4 regions of the Metasolibacillus sp. FSL K6-0083 genome follow, and region 4 is predicted to be linked to each of the others. Evidence: riboswitches for the same ligand, from Rfam matches in the RefSeq annotation. Region 4 holds a riboswitch; each other region holds the start of a gene.

Region 1 (6,143 bases), 990 kb from region 4:
TTGCGCCACCTTTGCCAGCAGCATCCATTCCTTCAAATACAAAAATTAAGCCAATTTTATTATTAAATAAAAACTGTTGTGCATTGAGCATTTCATATTGCAGCACTTTAAGTTTCTTTTTATACATTTTTTTATCCATGCTTAATGTTAAATCTAAATCGCTTAACTTTTTCAATTTTCCCACTCCTTAATCAGTAAATTATTATTATTCTATCCTATTTAGAACGACAAGCATATAGGTAAGCGGTGGAAGTATTTAAAAAACTATAAAAAGTAGCCAGTGTCCAAAGTGCCAACTACTGTATGATATTTTGGACGTCTATCCTGTCTTTTAGTTGTGGGAGCGAAATAAAAGATATATAATTTTTTACGGAAAGGGGAGCGCTATATGGCTCGAACTACATTTTTGTTCAGCTCTACAATTTTAACAATACTTTTTACAATACATACATTTTGGCGTCATTTATTCGGGTTTTCAACATTGGACAGCATCAATCGTTTACCCCTATTATTTTCTCCCGCTAGTTATGTATATTTATATTGGCTAGCTGTTTTTATAGGATTAATAATATACTCTCTACGCAAACGCCATCAAACTTCTATACAACTGTCATTGCTTCTATTAGCTTATATTTTTCTCATTAGCTTTTTCGTCAGTTGGCATGCGGAGCATCATATTATCGCGCTTTTACTATTAATGATACAGCTTCTTTCGCTCTTTATGCTTTATCGGACATATTCCTTAAAGAGGAAGCCGCGACAAGAGCGCGTAGCCATCTCATTATTTTTTGGCTGGATGCTATTTTTAACATATGTCTTTTTCTCATATACGATGGTTTATAATAATTGGCATGGCTTAGGGTTAAGTAATGCTTTATGGGCTGTTATTTTATTAACTATCGGGGCTGCAATGGCACTTCATTTTCGATATCGTTATTTTGATAGGCTACTACCTTCCATATTTATTTGGGGCTATTTAGGTATTGCATGGCATAATGGGTTTGAAGAGCTATTTGTAACAGCTGCGGCGCTATTTTTAAACGCTGTGCTTGTCGCCTCTCTTATTTTTTCGAAAAGCAAGAATAATTAATGCTGTAAAAAAATCAATTACACTTCGGTATAATTGATTTTTTCAAGCTGTTTAGCCGTCCAGTGACAAAGACTGAATTCCTCTTTATCAGCAGATGTTTGAACACCTGCTGAAATGAGCTTAACAAAGGTATTATCTCGCTAGCTGTAGGGTTTGGAAACTTCTATATCTGTCGCCTTATTATCGGTATAAAAACACGTGCTCCTACGGTTATTCGTCGCAAAAAACATTGGTCCTAGATGTTAATTATGTGGTTAGCATAGAGGGAGCTTCTTAATGTTTTCAACAAAACAGCAAAGAGCTGTATGATAAGCGGTTTATTCATACGCTTTTCATACAGCCCCTATTTCTTTAATCTTCTAGCTCTGTTAAAATTATTGGTTTATTCTTTGTCACAATAATAGAATGCTCAATTTGTGCAACAAGTGATTTATCTGGAGTAATAAATGTCCAACCATCACCTGCTTCAACGATATGCTCTGCCTTCGCTGAGATAAAAGGCTCAACAGCAAGCACCATACCCTCTGTCATAATTGTTGAATCCCACGCATCATAGTAATTTAAAATATGGTCAGGTGCTTCGTGCAGTGAACGCCCTAAACCATGTCCTGTTAAATTCATAATGACTGTTAGCCCATTTGCATTGGCCTCACGCTCAACCGCTTTTCCGATTTGATTCAATTTTGAACCTGCTTTTACTTTCGTCATTGCACGTTCAAAAGCAGATTTTGCTACAGTACACAATTTTTCCTTATCGGCATAGCCTTCACCAACAACGAAAGAGATGCCTGTATCTGCAAAATAGCCGTTGTAGGAGCCTGATACATCAATATTGACTAAATCGCCCTCTTGAATTACTTTATCACCAGGGATACCATGTGCAACCTCGTGATTCACACTAATGCAAGTATACCCCGGGAAATCATACTCTCCTTTAGGTCCAGACAGCGCACCTGCCTCCTCAAACATGCGTCCAGCTATTTCATCTAGTTCTTTTGTTGTAACACCTGGCTTCGTAGCAGATTTCATCGCCTCACGGATTTCCGCGACGATACGACCAATCTTTTTAAACGCATCTAATTCTTCTTGAGTAGTTACAATCATCTTAAACGCCCTTCCTTTAAAGAAAATCTTTAATTACTATACCACAAATGTACAAATAAATTGTATATTGGACTTCCACCAACAAAATTATAAATTTTCTGAAGATTTTAATAATTAAGCATTTACTCAAACGCATGAGGTGATGCAATGACAAGCTTAGCTATTTATTTTGTATTATTTATCATCCCTATTTTCATTTTAACATCTATCATTGTTAAGTTATTACTTAATAATTTTAAAATGACAGAAACAAGGTTATTAAGTATTGCGTTACTAAGTTTTTGCTTTGTATTATTGGGAAGCTTTTTACGTTATACTTCCTCATTTCAATACGTCCCATTTTATACTTCGATAGTAATTGGTTTGGGTATTTTAGTTTTCCTTTCTACTCTTTTGCATTTAGTGTATGTATTACTAGTGAAATATTGCCACCTTCAAACAAGTTGGTTAATCGATATTCTTTTTTACATGCCCGTATTATTTCACGTAATTGCCCTTTCTTTAGGCTTTCGTTTATCTGCTGATATTTTTTATAAGCAAGGTCTTTGGATTTATCAAAGTATGTATGCGGAGAAACGACGTATTAAAGCATTATTAAAAGAAACGCTTTAGGAAGCAACCGTGCTAAGTCGGTATTTTGGTCGTTTTTGGTATTGCTTATTCAAATCAATTATGCCAAGGCGTAAAATTTAAAATAAGCATAAAGCTAATTTTTCATTGTACTGAGGAGAAGCTCGATTTTTGAGACAGCCCTTTCTTCTTTGCTAAAATCATCAATTATAAATGGTTTGATTAGGAGGTTTTTTTATGAATAGGCTTTCCATATATTCAATAATTCTTGCAGTTTTAGGCATGCTATTTTTTATTCTTTCAAGTGTGTCAGTAGGGTGGAATAGAAGTATAGCTACGCCTGGAGGACCACCGCCTCTTACTACTTGGGAGGTAACCTTGTTTTATATATTTTGTGGCGTAGGACTGCTTTGTTTTATCTTGAGCTTTGTAGTGGGGGTTTTAGGCTTCAAAATGAAAACAGGGAGTAGATTATTAAGATATATAGGTCTTCTATTAGTCCCAATTATCCTAATTTGCTCAATATCCTTTGGACTGCTTATTGCTATAGCTCTTGGCTGAAAATTTCATTCATTTTCATCAACTACCAAAGGGAGTTGTCCGAAAAGTCTATTTTATTTTGACACCGCATTGAAATCGATGTTTTCATCGCTTCCCTTTTACTGAAGGATAGCGCAGCTAAAACCAATGTCCATCCCATTTTTAAAAGAGGCGTTTTCTGTTTATCGCGTATTAACAAATTTGTTTGCGACGAGTAACCGCAGAAGCAGGCTGTAAGACCCCCACTTCAAAACAGCAGATAAAAACAGGATGTTTAAGTGGGGGATCAAACAGCCTGTAAAAACTAAGAATGAGGCCAACACGATGTTGGTCACACAAGCGTTTTCGCAGGATGCGAAGATCCTAGCTTGTGTTCCTCTATCACCAATCAGTGGGGGGCAAAGCCCCCACTGATTGAAGGTTCACTTTATAGGAATCAACATTTTGTGAAACATCATCGCTACTGTCCAAAATGCCCGCTATGCACGGCTTTTTGGACAGCCTCCCTACCTCTATATCAAATATTCGCTAAAATGCTGTACCTATCGCTTCGCTTTCGGTACAAAGTGGTCGTCTCAAAATGATTTTTCAGATACCCCCTTGATATTTTACTTTATGCTACCTTTAATAGTCTTGGCGCAGTTGAAAACAATAAAGAGCCTACAATTATTGTTAAAATAGCAGACGGAATCATATGTGTTGCATTATAAATAATTGAGTAAATCCATGGGTTTTGGTCTCCTGCATATTGAGAGAAGAACACAACACCTGATAACACATGCGTAATAAACGAAAGAGTAGCACCGAGCAAAACGCCTATCGTCATATATTGTGTAATCGCTTTTTTATTTTTTTCATGAAGCGCATTTAATAGTGGCTTGCGCATTACTGCTGCCAAACCAACTACCGTTGAGGCTAGCCCAAAATCTAAAACGGCCTGAAACCAATGCAAAATATAGCCGCCCATCATCGCACTGATTATCCCCTCAAGAAATCCTGTTGCCATACCAGCAAGTACACCATGTCTAAACGCTACTAATACAATTGGTAGCATGCCAAAGCTTATTGAGCCGCCCTGTGGAAGACTAAATGCCAGCTTGCCTAAAATAAAGCTAAGTCCTGCCATAATCGCGATTTCCATTAAAATTACTAAATTTTTATTGTTCATAACAAGTCTCCTTTCTTTTGTTCATTGGAACCAAGAGGAAGAATAGAAAACAAAAAAGCAATGTTAGGACAGAGCCTAACATCGCTTAGAAGTCGGTTTCTATCCACATCCCTACGCAAGCTTTAACTTACAGGTTCAAAGAGTCAGTACAACGAGTGTACAATCTCAGCCGACTTAATCGGCTCCCCTTGTGGTCATATGATGATTTATTTGTTAGAACAGTTTCATTGTACTGAATATCGCTTTGTATTTCAATACGTTTTAGTGGATTACTGAAAGTAGTTAACTAATGCATATCTAGTTATTCAGCTACTGGCTTTTTCAATAAGCCAACAATAAGCGCTGTGACAATGGAACCTACTATTACTGCTAGCAAGTATAGGATTGGGTTTCCTTCAACAACAGGGAAAACGAATACACCACCATGTGGCGCAGGAAGTCCAATACCAAATATCATCGTTAATGCCCCTGCTACTGCTGCACCTATAATTGAAGCTGGAATCACTCGGACTGGGTCTGCTGCTGCAAATGGAATTGCGCCCTCTGTAATGAAAGATGCGCCCATAATATAGCATGTTTTCCCTGCATCTCTTTCCCTTTTGGAAAATTTGCGTTTGAAAAATGTTGTCGCAAGTGCTAAACCTAATGGTGGCACCATACCCCCTGCCATTACTGCTGCATGTGGTGCAAAATTTCCCGCATCAATCATAGCGATACCGAATGTAAAGGCCGCTTTATTAATCGGTCCACCCATATCAACTGCCATCATACCACCGAGCAATAAACCAAGCATAACTAAGTTTCCTGTCCCGAGGCTAGATAACCACGATGTAATTGCCTCATTTACCCCTTTTACAGGCTCAATTATAATGTACATCATAATAAGTCCTGTAAATAAAATGCCAAATAGAGGATAAAGCAGTACAGGCTTAATTCCTTCTAGTGACGTAGGCAATTTATCAAATACTTTTTTCAGACCAAGCACTAAATAACCCGCTAAAAACCCTGCAATCAAACCACCTAAAAAACCTGCCCCACCTGTTGCTGCCATGAAGCCACCAACCATCCCCGGTGCAAAGCCTGGTCGGTCTGCAATACTCATCGCGATAAATGCCGCTAATACTGGAATCATTAAACCAAATGCATTACCACCACCGATTGTGTTCAATGCTTCGGCAATTGGATGATAAGAAGGATCTGTCGGGTCAAATGCTTTAATTCCAAACATAAACGATATTGCGATTAAAATACCGCCACCAACAACAAACGGAAGCATATTTGATACACCATTCATTAAGTGCTTGTAAAAGCCTGAGCGCTTCTCCTTTTCTGTTCCTTCCTGTTTTCCTGTTGCTGTATGAATAGGTGCATCTTGCTCTAACGCACGCTCAATTAACTGCTGCGTTTTTCGAATGCCATCTGCTACTGGCACTTGAATCACATGCTTCCCAGCAAAGCGTGCCATCTCAACCTGTTTATCTGCCGCTACAATAATAGTCGTCGCTTCCGCAATCTCCTCTGCCGTTAGCGCATTTTTCACACCTGTTGAGCCATTCGTTTCAACTTTAATATCCACACCCATTTCAGCAGCCTTTGTTTTAAGTGCATCAGCAGCCATATACGTATGAGCAATACCTGTTGGGCACGCAGTTACAGCTAAAATTTTTGCCC
Region 2 (6,143 bases), 450 kb from region 4:
GGTGTCCAAAAAGTCGGCTATATACAGCCTTTTGGACACCCTCCAATTATCCTTTAAGTACCTCAACGATTTTTTTCTTCCATTGTAAAAACTCATCGCTCAAGTATAATTGCTCATCCCGCGGACGCTTAAAAGGAATTTTTATAGATGCTTTTACAGTTGCTGGGTTTGTTGATAAGATAATAATTTTGTCCGACAGGAAAAGGGCTTCTTCAATGTCATGTGTAATGAATAAAATGGATTTGTCATACGCTTCCCACATGTTAAGCAACCATTGCTGCATTTCTTTTTTCGTAAAAGAATCTAATGCAGAGAAAGGTTCATCTAAGCAGATAAGGGATTGCGGGCTTTGCAACGCTCGAATAAATGCCACACGCTGTTTCATTCCGCCTGATAATTGATGGGGATAAGCGTTCACCATCTCTCCCAAATTGGCCTTCTGCAATAATTCAATCGCCTGTGCTTCATCTGCTTTCCCCGCTAACTCACTGCCAAGCATTGCATTTTGCAATACTGTTCTCCAAGGAAAAAGCGACGGACTTTGAGGCATGTAGCTCATATTTCCACTTTCACTCGTAATATCACAATCATTTAACATAATTTGCCCTTGCTCAGGCTTTAAAACGCCTCCAATAAGATGAAACAAAGTACTTTTCCCACTACCAGAAGGTCCTAATATAGAAACAAACTCGCCATCCTGTGCAGTGAAAGAAATAGCGGAAAGTATCTTTTTTTCTCCGAAAGAATGATGTAGCTGCTCAATGTGCAGACTCATTGTACTCCCTCATTTCGTTTCCAGCGCGTAAACCATTTCTCAAGTGCTAAAAATAGTCCGAAAAATGCCAAGCTCAGAATAATTGTTATAACGATTGCAACGAAAACACGTGGCGTTCTGTAGGAGGAGGCAGATAACGTCATAAATACGCCAATTCCTTTTTGTGCACCTAGCCATTCTGCTACAACGGCTGTCATCACACTATACGTTGCAGCAATTTTTATTCCTGAGAAGATGCTTGGGATTGCATCAGGTAATTGCAACCTTAAAAAAATTTGCTTTTTCGTCGCTCCCATCATTTGCATATAATGCATCAAATCACGCTCAGTTTGTCTAAATCCATCAAGCGTTGCAATGGTGATTGGGAAAAAGGCTGTCGTTGCGATAATTAAATATTTCGGGAAATCTCCTAGACCAAACCAAATCATTAAAAGTGGTGCTAGCACAATTGTTGGGATATTTTGAGAAATAACGAGAAACGGCATAACGATTTCCCGTGCAGTCGGCAAAATATGTAACATTGTTGCGACACTAATACCTAACACAATGGCTGACGAAAAACCGACGAATACAAGCTTTATCGTCGCCAGCATATGCGGGAAAATGGCGGGGAAAACAATGAACATTTCCTTTGCGATAACGGAAGGTGCAGGTAGTACCCATACTTCAATCTGCAACAGCTTCACTGCTATTTCCCAAAGAGTAATTGCGATTAGAAGAGCTAGCACCGACTTCCACATATTTTCTATTCTCATAGCTGTTTCCTCACTTCATTGCGTTCGCGATAAATTCATTTGTAAATGCTTGTTGAATATCTACTTCACCGATAATCTGATGCTTTACCATAAATTCCGCAAAGTTTTCCCATCGACTTGCCTCTTGAACACCCCAAGCCTCTGCACCTTCTTTATAGTGAGGAGATAGCCACTCCTGACTGCGTCTCACAAGCTCTGGCTGAAGGTCGGGCTCTGCAGCAATTAAAATATCCGCCGATTTCTGTGGGTTATCAATTGCAAACTCATAGCCTTTATATACAGCATTAATGAAGGCTTGCACTGTATCAGGATTATCTTCAATCATTTTATCGTTCGTAATAATAAGGGGTGAGTAAGTATCTAACTCTGGCGCATAATCAGTCGTTTTAATAAAATGCATATCCGCATCACGAATCTCACCTTCAATACCTGTCCATGCATAAAAAATACTGACAAAATCGATGTCTCGCTCTAGCGCTACAAAATAATCTGTATTGCCGACTTGTACCGTCTCAATTTTCGAAGCATCTCCACCTTCTTTATTCATAACAGCCTGTAAAGAAGCTTTTTCTAATTCCGAGCCATATGCACCGTATATATGCCCTTCAAAGTCTTTTGGCGTTTTAATTCCCTTTGCCTTTGGCGTATAATAGCCTCCAGTGTTTTTCTGAATAATCGCAGCGATTGAAACAATAGGAAGACCTTCTGAACGCGCTTGCGTTACTTGATTTTGAAAGCTAATTCCGAATTGCCCCTTGCCAGACCCTACAATTTGCTCCGCACGTACCTCGCCTGGCAGCATAATTTCAACGTCTAAGCCTACTTCTTCAAAAAATCCTTTTTCCTTTGCTACATAAATTCCTGTATGATTTGTATTTGGCGTCCAATCTAAGAACAGTTGAACCTTTTCATTCCCTTCCTTTGTCTGACAGCTCGTTAAAAGGAAGATTAGTGATAATAATGCTAAATATTTCAAGACTATTCGCATGGCAATATATCCCCCACCTATGACTTCACTTTCTCATCACGCTGTGATAACCATTTTTCAAATGTATAGGACATCTCCCAAAATGCTAGTTCATATTCCTTTGCGATAATAAATTGTTCCTTCACCTTCTCTTTTTCTTTTTCGTTCATATCCTCCACAAGTGAGTTTAATAAATCAATTTGAGCCTGTGTTGCCTCTTGGAACCAATCGCTCGCATATGTCGCAAGCCAATTGCGATAAATTTCAGTTTCTGGATTTGCGTGCTCATAAGCCTTGCCAATATCAGCATATAGCCAATAGCATGGCAACATAGCCGAAATAATATAGGCTAAATTTCCATACATTGTTGAGCGATATAAATGTGATGTATAGCCGTAAGCAGTTGGTGCTGGCTTGAAACTTTCCATATCTTCCTCAGTAATATTTAATATTTTCGCATGTGCTTCATGCACCCCTAATTCAGCTTGTGCGGTATTGCGCGCTTTTTCTGCCAGAAAAGCGGTAATCGCGAAATCCTCTGCTTGTGCCGCTGCCAGCGCATGAATTTTTGCATAATGGTTCAAATAATAGATATCTTGCAAAATATAATTTTTGAAAATTTCAAGAGGTAAATCCCCCTTCACAATGCCTTGTACAAATGGGTGATTTAAGCTTTTCTCCCAGCTCTCCTTTGTTGCTAAACGTAATTCATCAGTAAATTTCATAAAAAAACCCTCCTAATTTGTTCTTTTTCTAAAAGGAACACTAGTAGGAGGGTTTCGTTTTTGAATGAAGTAAGCAAATATATGCCAAAATACATCGTTATTAAACGAATTCATTTCCCATCTACTTCCCTCCGCTCGTACTAACGAGATCAGGTTCTAAGAGTAAGTCTCAGCCATTATTTGGCACCCCTAGTAGAAAAAGAATCATATTTTAATTTCAAATCCATCATAACGCATTAAAATTAAATGTCAAATATTCTTTAAAATAATCAATCTATTTAATTGAGAATAGTTATCACTTATTGTATAGTAGATAGTGACATACAAATAAGTGAGGAGAAGATATAATGCAAATTTACTGGACGAAAATAAATAAGATTATTGAAGAAACGCCTGAGGTTAAAACATACATGCTGGACCTTCCAGAGGGCTTTACATGGGAAGAAGGCTCGCACACCCATTTCGCACTAAAGGGATTTAATGCTGGAGAAAAGCCAAACCGCGCGCTCATCCGCCATATGTCAATCTCCACTTTACCGCACGAAAATTCAATCGGTATTACAACACGCATTAAAGAACAATGCTCTGAATTCAAATCGATTTTAAAAAATATTGAAATTGGCACTGAAGTAGCAATCTTTAAAACACATTCGAATGTACCGCTAAAAAGAGATAATAAAAATATTTATCTGCTATCATCTGGTGTCGGCTTAGCTACTTTTAGACCACTTGTACTTGATTATTTAGAGCGTGCAGACAATGTGAATCAAATTCATTCACTAAATATCGATTCCACAAAGGATTTCTTATTCCCAAATATTTTTGAATCTGCACCTGCCAAGAAATTCATCGCACAGTTCGTCGATAATCGCAAAGACTATTATGAAGAAGTGAAAAATCTAGCCGCAGACAAAGAAGGTTTATTCTACGTTGTTGGCAGCGATGAATTCCTTGCACAAAACATTGAAATACTACGTGAACAAGGCATCCAGCCTGAACAAATTATGCTCGACAAGCACGCACAACAACGTGCTGAGTTTTTATCATTGGATTTACCAGTTTAATATATCTTAGTGAGGAAGCGTTCAAAAAGTGTGCTAAAGCACTACATTTTGGACGCTTCATTTGTGGAGTTGACCGAAAATCCATTTTTTGTCACTGTATTGAAATCAATGTTTTCATCGCTTCCCTTTTACTGAAGGAGTACACTGCTAAAGTCAATGTTCATCCCATTTTTAAAAGAGGCGTTTTCTGTTTATATGTATCAACATCTTATGAAATATCATCGCTAACTGTCCAAAATGCCGGCTATGCACGGCTTTAGGACAGCCCCTATTTAACAAAGTAAATAAGTGGAGAAATAATATTCATGCATTAGATTGATTTTAGCGAGTGGCGAGACGACACGCTGATAAAGGGAGACCTAGTCTAGTACCGCCGCAACATATGTGCGAGCGACTGAGTGGGCAATATCATGTTGGTCTAAACCTCAGTAGTTGTCACTACCGTTGGCAATTCCTATCGTTTAAAAAATCATCTAGTTCTAGATGGCAAGTGATTTTATACATCATTAAGTGAGCGTTTTTGTACATAGTTTAATGGAAATTTGTATATCTTCAACGGCAAAGCGGATAAATATAAATGTTTTATTAATCTTGACCAATATTAAAGTCCACTTTATAATAAAGTAAACTTTATAATATAAGGAGGTTATTAATATGAAAAAAAATAAAGATGAATTATTTGAACTCGTTACTGAAATAAATGACATGCATTATACGATGAATAAAATCATCATAAAAGAATATCAATCTTTACTAGATGATAATCTTTCTAGGAATCAAACAATTTTAATGGATATTGTTAAAGATTACGGAAAAATTTCTATTGGAGAAATTGCTCGACTAATGAAAATAACATCAAGCGCTGTTGGACAGATTGTTAATAAACTTGAAGATGGAAATTATTTAGTGAGGACTATTAATTCACAAAATAGACGTGAAATACTTGTGCAACTGACAGATAAGGGAACTCGATATTTTGAAAAAGAAGAAAAAATAAATCGTCAAATTATTAATCGTATTTACACACAAATGGAATTGAGTGAAATGGAAGAACTCAAAAGGATTATCACAAAGCTAAGTAACATTGTAGAAAAGACATATACAAAACAAGATGAGGAGGAAAACAATCATGACTAACACAAAGGCTAACTTAGAAAGTTTATTCAATGAAATTAAGGAAAGGGAATTGTTAAATGGTACAGTCCTTGTTGCTAAAAAAGGCGAGATTTTATACGAAGGAGCTTTTGGTAATGCTGACTTGTCAACAAAACGTCCATTAACATCACAATCTTTATTCAACCTTGCATCTGTCTCAAAGCCAATTACAGCAACTGCAATTTTACTACTCGTTCAGGAAGGCAAACTAAATCTTGAGGACTTCGTGCAGAAATGGATACCTAATCTACCTTATGAAGGCATTACGATTAGACATCTACTTAACCATACGAGCGGACTCCCCGATTATTTAGATTTGTTTGAGAAATACTGGGATAAAACGAAAATCGCAGACAATGACGACTTACTTAGATATTTAGTCAAGTACAAACCCCACCGTCTATTTGCACCAAATGAGCGTGTTGAATATAGTAACACGGGCTATATTTTACTCGCGCTCATTGTTGAGCGTGTAACCAACATGGGTTTCCCCTACTTTTTACAAGAAAATATTTTTAAGCCACTTCAAATGACTCGCACTCAAGCTATTGGTGTTAGAAAAGAAAAGATTGAAATTGAAGATTATGCATACGGTTATGTCTATGATGTATATGCAGGCGAGTACGTTTTGGCTGATGATTTCGAAGAGTCCAAAATGGTTATTTATTTAGATGGAATACTTGGTGATGGTGGTATTCAATC
Region 3 (6,143 bases), 1.6 Mb from region 4:
GTTTTTTCGTAAAACAAATAATGCAGTTTGCTTCGATAAAGCCTAGCTATACATGCGTTCTCAAGCTCTCTTCATTGTTTTAATTCACAATCACTTACAAACTCCACACAGCCTTGCGGACGAGCCCATTCTCCACATGTAGCAACTAATTTTTTCACAATACATTGCATGTGGGCATTCGCCTCCACATAAAAGTGAAAATCCAATAAGTAGAGGGGGTTTCCTCATCCCCACTGATTGTTAGTTGAACCAATTGGGCAGTGAATCTCCCACTTATCCTTAAGTCGATTTTCACTCAAGTCTTGAATTGGGTGTCTTACTGCCCGTTTATGCGGAATAAACCTTCTAAGTAGCCGACAGGATTCGTCTTCGTTCCTTCAACATAATCAAAACGCTGTAAAGCCAATCACCTGTTTTACCAAATTTTTTGGGCTAATGTCGCGACTTGCTGTGCGTCTCCAATGCTGCTTCTCTCAGTCTCATTTTCCCTGCTCCTTGAAATATGGCTACCTTTCTTTATTTCTAAATAATATTTCCATTTTAATATAATTACAGTAGAAAGAATACTCTACTTTAAATAGGGTGCTAAACAATTTAACATGAGTAGTATGGGTTTTTATCTATACAAATAGTTTTTATCGTTTTTCCAAGCAAGCTTTTCAGTTCTTTTTTCAGCACTTCGATTAAATGAAGCCCTGCATATCCTCCACCGACGATAACAATTGTTTTCATTATAAAAACTCCTCCTTTTATCCATACAATGAATAACAAGGAGGAGTTGTGACATAGCTATTAAAAACTTTTATTCATTTAGTTTTTTTGCTGAAGAGATGAAAATTTTTTAACTGTTTCCTCTATATTTTCACTTTGACAAATCGCGGAAATAACCGCAACGCCATCCGCCCCTGCTGTCAGCACCTGTTCAGCACGCTCCGCTGTAATACCACCAATTGCAACAATTGGAAATGTAGGATATGTCGCTCTCGCCTTTGCTAAAAATGCGACGCCTGCTGGCTCGTTTGCATCTGCCTTTGAAATAGTTGCGAAAATTGGCCCAATGCCAACATAATCAGCTCCACCTGCTACAGCAGCCTGCATCTCGTCCTCATTGTGAACGGATACACCGATTATTTTATCGGGTAGCTGCTGGCGAATTTTCACTAACTTCATATCATCCTGTCCAACATGAACACCATCAGCATCAATAGCTAGTGCTAGTTCAATGTCGTCATTAATAATAAAGGGAACATCATATGCAAGGCAAAGTGCCTGACAGCGCTTTGCAAACTCTAGTAGCGCAGCACCTTTAAGTGCCCCTTCTCCCTTTTCACGCAATTGAAAAATGGTTACACCAGCCTGTAATGCTTCTTCTAAAATATGAAGCGGCTCACGCTGACAATTTATAGTACCCATAATAAAATAAACGGCTAGCTTCTCACGTTTCAATGCAGCTTCACCTGCCCTTTCATTTGCGCTTTACGATACGCAAAATGATTCGTTGGCCCATGTCCATTTCCAATATTTAATGGGTGTGAAATCGCTGCTTGAATGAAATGCTTTGCTTCTATAATAGCATCACGTAAAGCATAGTCCTTTCCTAAAAATGCTGTTAAAGCTGCGGAAAATGTACAGCCTGTCCCATGTGTATGCGGTGTATCAATGCGTTCACTGCTCATCGCAAAGAAGGAGCCGTCAGCAAAATATACCATATCAACAGCTTCCTCCCCCTCTAAATGACCGCCCTTCATCACCACACATTGCACACCAAGTTCTAAAATTTTCTTTGCCGCTATTTCAATATCTGCAACTGTTGTAATTGTAATGCCTGTAATTTCTTCAGCTTCTGGAATATTCGGTGTAAGGACGGTTGCAATAGGTAGTAACTTCGTTTTTAATGCATAAATCGCCTCTTGCTGTAACAAGCTTGCGCCACCCTTTGCAATCATAACAGGGTCTACAACAAGCTGCACACTTTGCTTGCGTAGCTCTACCGCTACGGCTTCAATAATTTCTGCGGAAAATAGCATACCCGTTTTTACAGCAGTTACTTGTAAATCCTCAAAAATCGCGTTCATTTGGGCAACGATAAATTCAGGGGAAGCAGCTAAAATATCCGATACACCAAGGGTATTTTGAGCTGTTAACGCTGTAATCGCAGATGTGCCATAAACGCCTAGCTCCTGAAATGTTTTTAAATCTGCCTGTATGCCTGCCCCACCACTACTATCTGAGCCAGCAATTGTCATAACAATATTCACATTCATCAGCCTTTCGCATATTTTTCTAAGCCATTTAATACTTCTACTTGGAACGAGCCGATATATGTTGAATTGTGCTCCGCTTCTTCAGCTATTACCTTATACGTTTGTAAAAGCGATGCCAAATTGGCTACCGGTCCTCCTTCAAGTGTTAGCGCCGCAGTACATAGTGCACTTAATAAACAGCCTGAACCTGTAACGAATGTCATGCGCTCATGACCACCCGTTACTTTTTCTACAATTTTTCCATCTGTCACAATATCTGTCGCACCTGTTACAATAACAATTGTAGCATATTTTTTGGCTATTTCTTGCGCAACAGAAATGGTATCAATATTTCCTTGCCCACTATCGACTCCTTTTGCTTGCCATTCTACACCAGCTATGGCAGCAAGCTCCCCTTCATTGCAGCGAATTAATTGGAACTGCACTTGCTGCAATAGACTTTGAATTACTTGCTTGCGATAGTTCGTTGCACCAACCCCTACAGGGTCTAGCACAACAGGTATCCCGTGCTTATTCGCCGTTTTTCCTGCCGCAAGCATCGCAGGAACTTTAGATTGGTTTAATGTGCCGATATTAATTAATAAGCCGTTCGAAATGGAGGTCATTTCCTCCACCTCACTCACTTCATCAGCCATAACTGGTGAAGCACCAATTGCTAAAAGTCCATTCGCTGTAAAATTTGCTACTACGTAATTTGTTATACAGTGAATAAGTGGATGCTGTTGTCGAATTTTACCTATCGTCATCGTTTGCAACCTCTTTCTCCAAGTTTTTTATTTTCCGGAAAGCTCTATCGACTAATTTGAAGCTCATTTCTTTTTCAAACCTAGCCGAAAAATGAAATCTAAAATTAGCACTCGATAATAGTCGACAAAAAAAGCCCTCTAAACATAGAGAGCGTCAAATACAAGGAAAAATTACTACCGTGTACTTTGCTCCCTACGCCAGTGTTAACTGAACAGGTTCTAAGGGTCAGGTTTTAACCTTCTCAACGCCAAAAGCGTCCCCCTGCAAATTGTTGTCATTCATTATCGTAGCACTAGTTGCGAATTTTTCCAATAGATAATCTATTTTTCTTGCTAAAGAGATATAATTTGAATCTTTTTCTCCTACCACTCGTTCTATTATAGCAAGAGGTGATTATATGAAAAAATGGCTTTCCATCGCAGCAGCTATTGCTATTTTTTATGGCGTGGGCTATTACTTTCTTGACAACGAAATAAATAAAGGTACTTCCCCAAAAGCAAATGGCACAAATGATTTTTTAATTATTTTAGGTGCAAAGGTACGACCAACTGGTGAGCCTTCCTTATCCTTGCAATATCGACTTGAAGCGGCAAACGATTATTTACAAAAACACCCGCATGTACAAGTCATCGTTTCAGGCGGTCAAGGAGATGATGAGCCCGCAACAGAAGCATCTATAATGGCAGACTATTTAATAAGTCACGGTATCTCAGCAGAGCGTATATTACTTGAAGAAGACTCCACTTCTACATATGAAAATTTACTTTTTTCAAAGGAGCTATTACCAGAGGACATTACAACAATTACGATTGTATCTAACGACTACCATTTGCAACGTGCTAAATTTTTAGCGGAAATTATTGGGTTAGAAGCGGACGTGCTTGTAGCTAAAACACCAACATCCGTAGAAGTGAAATCAAGAATGCGCGAGCGACTCGCGCTATTAAAAACATATATATTTAAGCGATAAAGACGTATATTACTTACGATAGGCGCGTCGCCCCGCATATTCAACGCATTGATAACACACTTTGATGCGCTTTTTTACCCCATTTCAATAATTGCGCAAATCTGGCATTCTTCGGGGGTTGTCTGAAAGGTTCATATTGTTTTGACACCGCATTGAAATAAAGGTTTTCATCCCTTCCCTTTTACTGAAGGATAACACTGCTTAAGCCAATGTTTATCACATTTTTAAAGAAGGCGTTCTCTGTTTATATAAATCAATATTTTGTGAAACATCATCGCTACTGTCCAAAATGCTGGCTATGCACAGCTTTTGGGACAGACCTATTTTTTTATGTAATGATTTATTTGATGAAAAAACTCTTTTATCTTTGTTAGCAAAGAGTGCATTTACAACACCTTTAGTTCTTTTCTACTAAATATAACATAAAAAAATAGAGGGCGTCCAAAAACCATTTGGGGACACCCTCTTTGTAAAGTGTTTAATGATAAATCATCGTCAATATTACAAATAGATTTTAAGTATATATTTAATATAAAAGCTACACTTTAAAAATTCTTTTCCGTTAGCCTTTTTCTATTTTACTGTACCCACTCGATAAAATTATTCATAACTTTATCTAAAAATTGAATTGTTGCTTCATCTGTTAAATTACCAGCTGCATCAAATTTCGTATGGGCTGCACCAATATACACTTCATTTCCCTGTAATACAGGTGAACCTAAGCCTGAGGCAAATAAAATATCACGTAAATGCATTTGTGCCTTTACTGTTCCTAAATTGCCCATTGATGCTCCCATAATAAATGACGGCTTGCCAATCATCACTTTATCAACTCGTGATAGCCAATCAATCGCATTCCCTAAAACCCCTGGGATAGACGAATTATATTCTGGCGTAAGCCAAAGCACTGCATCAGCAGCCTTCACTTTCGCTTTAAAATCAACAACTGCTTGCGTTGGATTGTTCTCTTCATCTTGGTTATACATTGGAATATCATGTAATGTTAAAATATCAACCGTTACTTTTTCTGCATAACGATTTTGAATAAATTTTGCTAACATCATATTGTATGATGCTGCACGTAAACTTCCTACAATTGCTACAATGTTCATAAATTTGCCTCCATCTTGATTGCTTCTATAATGATAATAATGTATCCGAAAATAGCATATTTCAAACAAATCATTATTATAAATTAGCTTACTTGATGATGCAGACCTATGACAATTTTTTTGCTCAACAGCAAAACTCGACAAACTGATAATAGATGTCTGTAACCGTCTCTTTACTTAAGCTGTGACATCACGCTTTGTAAAGGACCAATAGCTAATCACAAGGAAAATAATTGCGTATATCGCTAACACCGCCAGAGAAAATGGCATTGTTACACCTGCTATCATATGCTGGCCTTCACCATAATATTGAGTTAAATCTGTATGTGCAAGCCAAACATATTTTGTAAATGAATATCTGCTAATAACCATTATAATTGCCCCACCCATAAAGGTTAAGAACATTGTCAGACCAATTGCTAAAGCACTTGACCTAAACACAGAGCCAATTAAAAAGGCAAAAAGAATGGACATGATAAAATTGCCTGCTGATAAAATCGAAAGTTCAATTATGTTTTTCCAAACATCTACCTCCTGTACTAGACCGTTAACAACTTCTAGTACAGTACCTGTATTTCCGCTATATAAAATAAGAGCAACAATCCAAGCTAAAGCAAAATTAACAGCAAGCATAAAAAGCCCATAAACGAATGTTGCGATAAGTTTTGAAGTTAAAATTTTGGCACGTGTAACAGGGCGAGTTAATAGCATTTTGATTGTACCTGTTGAAAATTCACTCGACACGATACTTGCTCCTACGATTACAGTAAACAATGTCACAATAGATATGAGCTGCACGCCAAAATCCATAAAGCTGGCCACCGTCATACCTGTCGGCGGTGCAATATCATGAGCTAACCGGTATTCAGAAATAGCTATTGCATCCTGCCAGTAAGTATTTGCTGCATTGTCTTCTTCTGCGAGTATTTGCTTTGATGTTTCAATATTCTCTTTTTCCACCGCATGCCAATCACGTGTGTCTGGCTCCTCATAATATTTATTTAAAGCACCAGCCCCAACAATAACTGCTACTAAAATGCCAAGCATTGT
Region 4 (6,143 bases):
CTTTTTGTGGCATATAGCCTACTTTACCTAGACGATTCGTTTCTTCATAACCATTTAGAAAAATAGAGCCTTCTGTTGGTTGTTCCAGTCCCACAAGTAGTCTAAATATTGTTGATTTGCCTGTTCCACTTGCCCCAACAATACTGACAAACTCACCTTTATTTACTTGAAAATTTAACTTATTTAAAATATAGTGTGGGTGATCATAATAAAATGATACATCTTTAAACTGCAGTACATAATCATGCTTTTTATCCATACTCATAAAGTCTTTCATCCTTCTTGTTCAATTGATTTCCGCGTTCCCCTTTAACTTATGTTGATACCAAGATAAACCTCCATTTCTGTCACTTTTTCTTGGTGTTTGTCCATTCGTAAACAAAATGAATCATCGTTTTCGTAAAAGCAATAAGTTGATCGATGGAGCAAGATTCATTTACTGCATGAGCATTTTGAAAATCGCCTGGTCCATAAATGGCAGCTGGGATACCTGCGTCGCCAAACCATCCACCATCAGTAACGGAAGGAGATACATCAATCGTAGCTTCTTTTCCATGGTTCATTTGGTGAGAGGAGGACAATAATTGAACAGCTGGATGATTCGGATCAACTTCTAGTGAAGGGAAAATTTCGCCTTTGTCTTCAATCATCGAACTTCCTCCCCACACGAATGTCGGCGGATAGTGCCTTAGCCATGGATCCGACTTTGCAACAGAAAGTATATGTTCCTCAATCTCTCTAGATACCTCTTCATAAGTTTCATTAGGGTAGTAGTGAACAGTAATCCATAGTTTACATTCGTCAGCTATAAAAGCGGGCTGTCTTCCACCTTCAATAACAGCAGGGTTGATTGTATTTGTACCAGGTGGAAATCCTTCATATTGCTTAGTAACCGCCCAATGGCGCTCTAAATCTTGCAATCCTTCTATTATTTTCATCATTTTTTCAATGGCACTTGCTTGCAATAGTCCGCCACCTGCGTGAATCATATTTCGTCTCATAGCATCATGAAATGTTTTAGCACTTTTTATCGTAATCCAACCCGTGATTACCCCGCCTTGACCTTGTATATGTAAATCACTCGTATCAACAACAAGCGCAAAGTCGGCTTTATATCCTCGCTCACAACATTGAAGTGTACCAGCCTCTCCGACTTCTTCTCCGATGACAGATTGGAAAATGAGATCGCCCTTCACCTCAAATTTTGCCTCATGTAAAAGTTTTAATGCAAATAGGGCCCCTGCAATTCCTCCTTTCATATCAGCTACGCCCCTACCTATAATAGCCTCTTCAGTTACTATTGGATCAAAAGGATTCGTTAACCATTGTTCGTCATCTCGTATTTCAGCTACATCAACATGCCCATTAATAATTAAACTGCTATATAATTCAGGTTCCGTTCCTTTTTTCACCCCAACGACATTGGGGTCATCTGGATACACATCCCATATATCAATTTCAAAATTAAGATTTTTTAAATAATTTGCGATAAATTGTTGAATATTTTTTGTATTTCTTGCAGGTGGTGCGGGTGTTTCAAACTTTATAAGTGTAGTAACCAAATCAATCAATTCTTGTTTGCGATTTTCTACTTGAAGCATCAATCTCTCGATATTATTTGTCACAACATTCCCGCCTTTTTTGTAATAGAGAAACCACTTGCGAAAAGAAGTGGTCTGAAATCTATCAATTTATTTTCATGAACCGCTTCTTTCTACTAGGATGTACTAGTTTGTAAGTAGTAATACACCCTCTCTAGTGGTCAGATTCTATTTAATTATTCTTTTCCTGTCCATTCGATTATTATTTACACCAAATCAATATTAAATTTTTGCTAATTCTTTTACTGGCCACATTGAAATGTTTTCAGCCATATCCCAGAACATATATTCAAAGTAACTTGTTTTCACAAATATTTCTTCTAGTTTATTCAGTTCATCTTCTGGCTTTCCTTGTGCAATCTCATTGATTAAATCGATGCAATCTTCAGCAATTTTAGTAAACCCGTCAGAAGAATACATTTTAACCCAGTTTCCATAGAGTTCATGCTCTAAAGAATTTGGCCATTCAGCTAATTTTTTACCAATCCAATTGTAACTCCATGCACATGCTAATACTGCTGCAATCGTATTCTCTACTCCGCCTAACTGTGCTTGGCTAAGCATATAGCTTGTATACGCTGTCATTGTAGCAGATGGCTCTGTATTTTCTAATTCTTCGTTGGAAATCCCAAATTTCGCTGCATACTCACGGTGTAAATCCATTTCAAAATTCATTGTTCCATGCAATAAATTTGCAAAAATAGTCATTGTTTTTAAATCATTGGCTTTGGTACTCCCTATTGCGAAAACTCTAGAGTACTCTATTAAATACACATAGTCCTGCTTCATATAATGTATGAATTTTTCCTTCTCAAGAGTCCCTTCCCCAATCCCCTTTACAAAAGGATGTTCTAAATAACTATTCCATACAGGCTGCACTTTTTTAAATAAACGATCAGAAAATGTCATTGAATTTACTCTCCTTTGTCATTACTAAAATATAATTGAGTAGGGGGAGCGATGAACTCCTTACCTCTCAAACCTACGTATGAATTTGTATACGGTGGTTCAATTAAACAGAAAGAGCTTTGTTTTGTTTGGCAAGCTCACCTAATCATACCTAGCCTTCTGTGAGATTTGCCTTACTCAAATCTGTGTCTTGTCTTCAGAACTCTCTAGATTCAGCCCCTTTCTTTTTAGATAACCCTTATTTTTGTCATGGAAACTCGGAATTTGCACCTGAGAGTATATGCGTATACTAGGCACAAAAAACCCATTCCTGTAGTATAAGGAATGGGTTAATGTATATAACAAAATATATGCACATATTTCACCATTACTTCCCTACGCTAGTACGACCTAGATCAGGTTCAAAGGGTCAAGACTTGTCTCTCTCAGCAAAATTATGCTCCCCTAGTAATTTGAATATTTGATTGTATCTAGCTAATCATAGACATAATTGTTTGTCAAGTGGCCGCTTACAGTTACTTTCCTTTAAAACAAAATAAACAGCTCATTGTGATAAGGATTATTAATATAAAATAATCTCTAGATTAGTATTGAGAATATAATATTAATGCACCGTTCAACTAGCTTGTTATCTTTTGCTGCAACTTGTCAATATAGACATATAAAAAGTCGCTTAACACACAAAAGTTTCTAAATTCACGTAAATGCTTGTACTCCAATATATCACTAGTTAAACTAGTAATATAAAGTATAAAAGGATGGTGGCTTTAATGACGAATGAACAACCAATCGAACATGAGAATAACGAAACGATTAAAGCAGTAGAAACGCTTTTTGTCAATGAGTTTACGAATGGTGTATTAGATCCAAATAAGCCGATGCTTGGTCCGCTCCGAAATGGCGGGACAATTATTGCCAACACAGCACCTGGCTGCTGGGGACCAATGCTAACACCTGAAATACGAGGCGGGCATGAAGTAACAAAACCGGTATACATAGAGGGTGCTGAAGTTGGAGATGCACTTGTTATTAAAATTAAATCAATTCAAGTAACGTCCATTGCGACTGCATCTGGTACGGATGAAGCACTGCCAGACCGTTTCATAGGTGACCCATTTGTGAAAGTAAAATGCCCTGGCTGCGGCAAGCTACATCCACAAACGAAGGTTCAAGGAATCGGACCACAGGCAATTCGCTGTGCAATTTGTGATACAGCAACTGCGCCATTTGCTATTACAAATGGTTATACGATGGCTTTTCACCATAATGAACAATTAGGTGTGACAGTGGGCAAGGACGGTGCGCGAAAAATTGCGTTAGATGCTAATCATTATATGCGAATACCTGAAAACTCGAAGCAAAATCCTGTCGTAAGTTTAGCGCCTTCTGATTTAGTTGGCGTGTTAGCAAGAATGCGCCCATTTTTAGGGCAGTTAGGCACAGTGCCTTCAAAAGCGCTACCTGATTCACATAATGCGGGTGATTTTGGTGCGGCATTAATCGGTGCACCACATGAGTTTATTTTAACTGAGGAGGAATTAGTCTCACATAAAACCGATGGCCATATGGACATTAGCCGCGTACGTCAAGGAGCTACTATTATTTGCCCTGTAAAAGTGGATGGTGGCGGTGTTTATATCGGTGATATGCATGCAATGCAGGGCGATGGTGAAATGGCGGGACATACGACAGATGTTGCCGGCATTGTACAATTACAAGTAAGCGTGCTAAAAAAAGTAGCTATCGACGGACCAATTATTTTAGCGAATGAAGAAGATTTACCATATACTGCAAAGCCATTCACGAAAGAGGAAAAGCGCTTAGCACGAGAGCTAGCAGAGGAATATGGATTAAAGCAGCTAGAGGAGGCATTGCCTATTTCGGTTGTTGGAACGGGCGTCAATCTAAATATTGCAACGGATAATGCGGTGGAACGGGCAGCAGCCTTACTAGATTTATCTAGCGATGAGGTGAAAAATCGTATTACCTTAACAGGTGGCGTCGAAATTGGTCGACTACCGGGTGTGGTCACAGCAACATTCCAAGTACCGAAAACATTGCTAAAACAAGCAAAAATATATAAGCCAGTAAAACAGCAGTATGATTAAGGATAGGGGGCTGTCCGAAAAGTGAATATCTTTTCGGACAGCCCCTGCTTCTACATTAACTATTTGCTAAAAATGCTTGTACCTGTCGCTTCGTTTTCAGCACAAAAAACTGCTTCTGCAATGACCTGTCACAAAAGGGTCGTCTCAAAAATGACTTTCTAGATGACCTCTTTCCTTTTGCAGAGATGCCGACAAAAAACTACAGCAACCTGTCATCACGTTTGATATAGTAGAAATAGAATGTTATTAAAAGGGGGGAGACGTATGCTGCAAATAGACGAGCAGCTGTATAGCATGACAGGGGGAAAAATAGGGGAGCCATTCATGCGTGCAATTGCAGGAATTTCGAATGAAACGTCTATTATTTGGGGCGAGCTCCTTCCACTAGAACAAATTTTAATCAGTGATGAGCAAGCACTCACTTTAGTAAAAGGCTACTGTATTGAGGATGTAGCCGCCTTTTCAGGAGTAGAGCAAGGTGTGACGAAGGTGCTGCAAGATTTAATGCTTGATAATCATGACGCACATATATTGCAGTATATGGCGCTTCATCAAACAGTTGAGGCGCAAGGTCTACTGCGATTTTTAACAGGGATTGATATGGTGCTTCCTATGCAGGAGATGAAGGTTTTAGCAGTTCATAAAGTTGAGAATAAATGGATGATTCATCCAATTTGGCGAGATAATCAATCTTTTTGGAGCACACTATATGCTAAAAAATTATATAGCATATTTATGCAAGTTGGCATTGAGAATATACAAAATCCAGCCTTGCTCATTTTGGAGTTGCAAAAAGCACTCAACCAAGCAATGTCTAAAAATCGCGTGGCGACAATTGTCCATCAATTAATCAACCACATCACACAGCGCAGTGGGGCATCCTATGAATTAAAAACTCTACATTTAAGTGATGTCATTATTCATTTTACAAGTGGCTCAAGACATTTTCGTAAGCTAAGGAAACGTATAGCCCAACTTGAAGCGGTATGGAAAGAGGGGGAGTGGGCTTTAACAGAAAAGGAAAGAACACTGCTTGCTTATATACTGCTTGAGGAGGCAGTATCACGCAAGGATACAGAGCAAATTTTGGTACAGGGGCTTTTTTTAATCGAGGAGGAACGTTTAAACAATCATATTGTTGAATTGATGGTTGAATATAATGAGGTACTTAAAATTATTCCGCCACAGCCAGAAACAATTGTGAAGGCTTATAATAAAAATTGTGGGGAGTTTATTCTATATTATGTTATAGAGGCACTTGCGAAAACGAATCAGTTTAAACGAATAATTGCATTATTAAAAGATTATGAAATTGCATCATGTATAGAAATTTATCAATATATAAATGGAGTGCAGGATGCGGATTTATTACATAAATTAGAGGCTGGTGTGCAAAGAGGCATCGCTCATATTGTCGATGGCTCTACGCAGCATATTCGCCAGTCTTTAACAAAGTGGCAGGAGGGCTATCAAATAAGAAGAGGACCATATGCTGAGATTGCTCTGATGACCTCAAAGCATGTAT

What was found. Region 4 has a riboswitch for thiamine pyrophosphate ahead of tenA (thiaminase II). Riboswitches for the same ligand answer to the same signal wherever they lie in the genome.
Region 1: linked by a shared signal. The riboswitch ahead of thiT (energy-coupled thiamine transporter ThiT) and the one ahead of tenA (thiaminase II) in region 4 are both predicted to bind thiamine pyrophosphate.
Region 2: linked by a shared signal. The riboswitch ahead of tenA (thiaminase II) and the one ahead of tenA (thiaminase II) in region 4 are both predicted to bind thiamine pyrophosphate.
Region 3: linked by a shared signal. The riboswitch ahead of thiM (hydroxyethylthiazole kinase) and the one ahead of tenA (thiaminase II) in region 4 are both predicted to bind thiamine pyrophosphate.

What each region holds. Positions count from the first base shown of each region.
Region 1 covers NZ_CP152046.1:3,270,360-3,276,502, reverse strand. The annotation lists gene MHB51_RS15300 (polyphosphate kinase) at 1-139, opposite strand, end outside; gene MHB51_RS15295 (hypothetical protein) at 389-1,090, shown strand; gene map (type I methionyl aminopeptidase) at 1,442-2,194, opposite strand; gene MHB51_RS15285 (hypothetical protein) at 2,342-2,806, shown strand; gene thiT (energy-coupled thiamine transporter ThiT) at 3,918-4,472, opposite strand; TPP riboswitch at 4,564-4,671, opposite strand; gene MHB51_RS15275 (fructose-specific PTS transporter subunit EIIC) at 4,774-6,143, opposite strand, start outside.
Region 2 covers NZ_CP152046.1:2,724,058-2,730,200, reverse strand. The annotation lists gene MHB51_RS12825 (ABC transporter ATP-binding protein) at 47-775, opposite strand; gene MHB51_RS12820 (ABC transporter permease) at 772-1,530, opposite strand; gene MHB51_RS12815 (ABC transporter substrate-binding protein) at 1,541-2,518, opposite strand; gene tenA (thiaminase II) at 2,536-3,222, opposite strand; TPP riboswitch at 3,332-3,423, opposite strand; gene MHB51_RS12805 (dihydropteridine reductase) at 3,570-4,286, shown strand; gene MHB51_RS12800 (MarR family transcriptional regulator) at 4,941-5,423, shown strand; gene MHB51_RS12795 (serine hydrolase domain-containing protein) at 5,416-6,143, shown strand, end outside.
Region 3 covers NZ_CP152046.1:723,135-729,277, forward strand. The annotation lists gene MHB51_RS03275 (hypothetical protein) at 595-732, opposite strand; gene thiE (thiamine phosphate synthase) at 811-1,446, opposite strand; gene thiD (bifunctional hydroxymethylpyrimidine kinase/phosphomethylpyrimidine kinase) at 1,443-2,258, opposite strand; gene thiM (hydroxyethylthiazole kinase) at 2,264-3,010, opposite strand; TPP riboswitch at 3,184-3,284, opposite strand; gene MHB51_RS03295 (YdcF family protein) at 3,409-3,981, shown strand; gene MHB51_RS03300 (NADPH-dependent FMN reductase) at 4,560-5,093, opposite strand; gene MHB51_RS03305 (ABC transporter permease subunit) at 5,271-6,143, opposite strand, start outside.
Region 4 covers NZ_CP152046.1:2,277,908-2,284,050, reverse strand. The annotation lists gene MHB51_RS10585 (ABC transporter ATP-binding protein) at 1-259, opposite strand, end outside; gene MHB51_RS10580 (acetylornithine deacetylase) at 348-1,625, opposite strand; gene tenA (thiaminase II) at 1,824-2,510, opposite strand; TPP riboswitch at 2,866-2,966, opposite strand; gene MHB51_RS10570 (acetamidase/formamidase family protein) at 3,281-4,618, shown strand; gene MHB51_RS10565 (hypothetical protein) at 4,883-6,143, shown strand, end outside.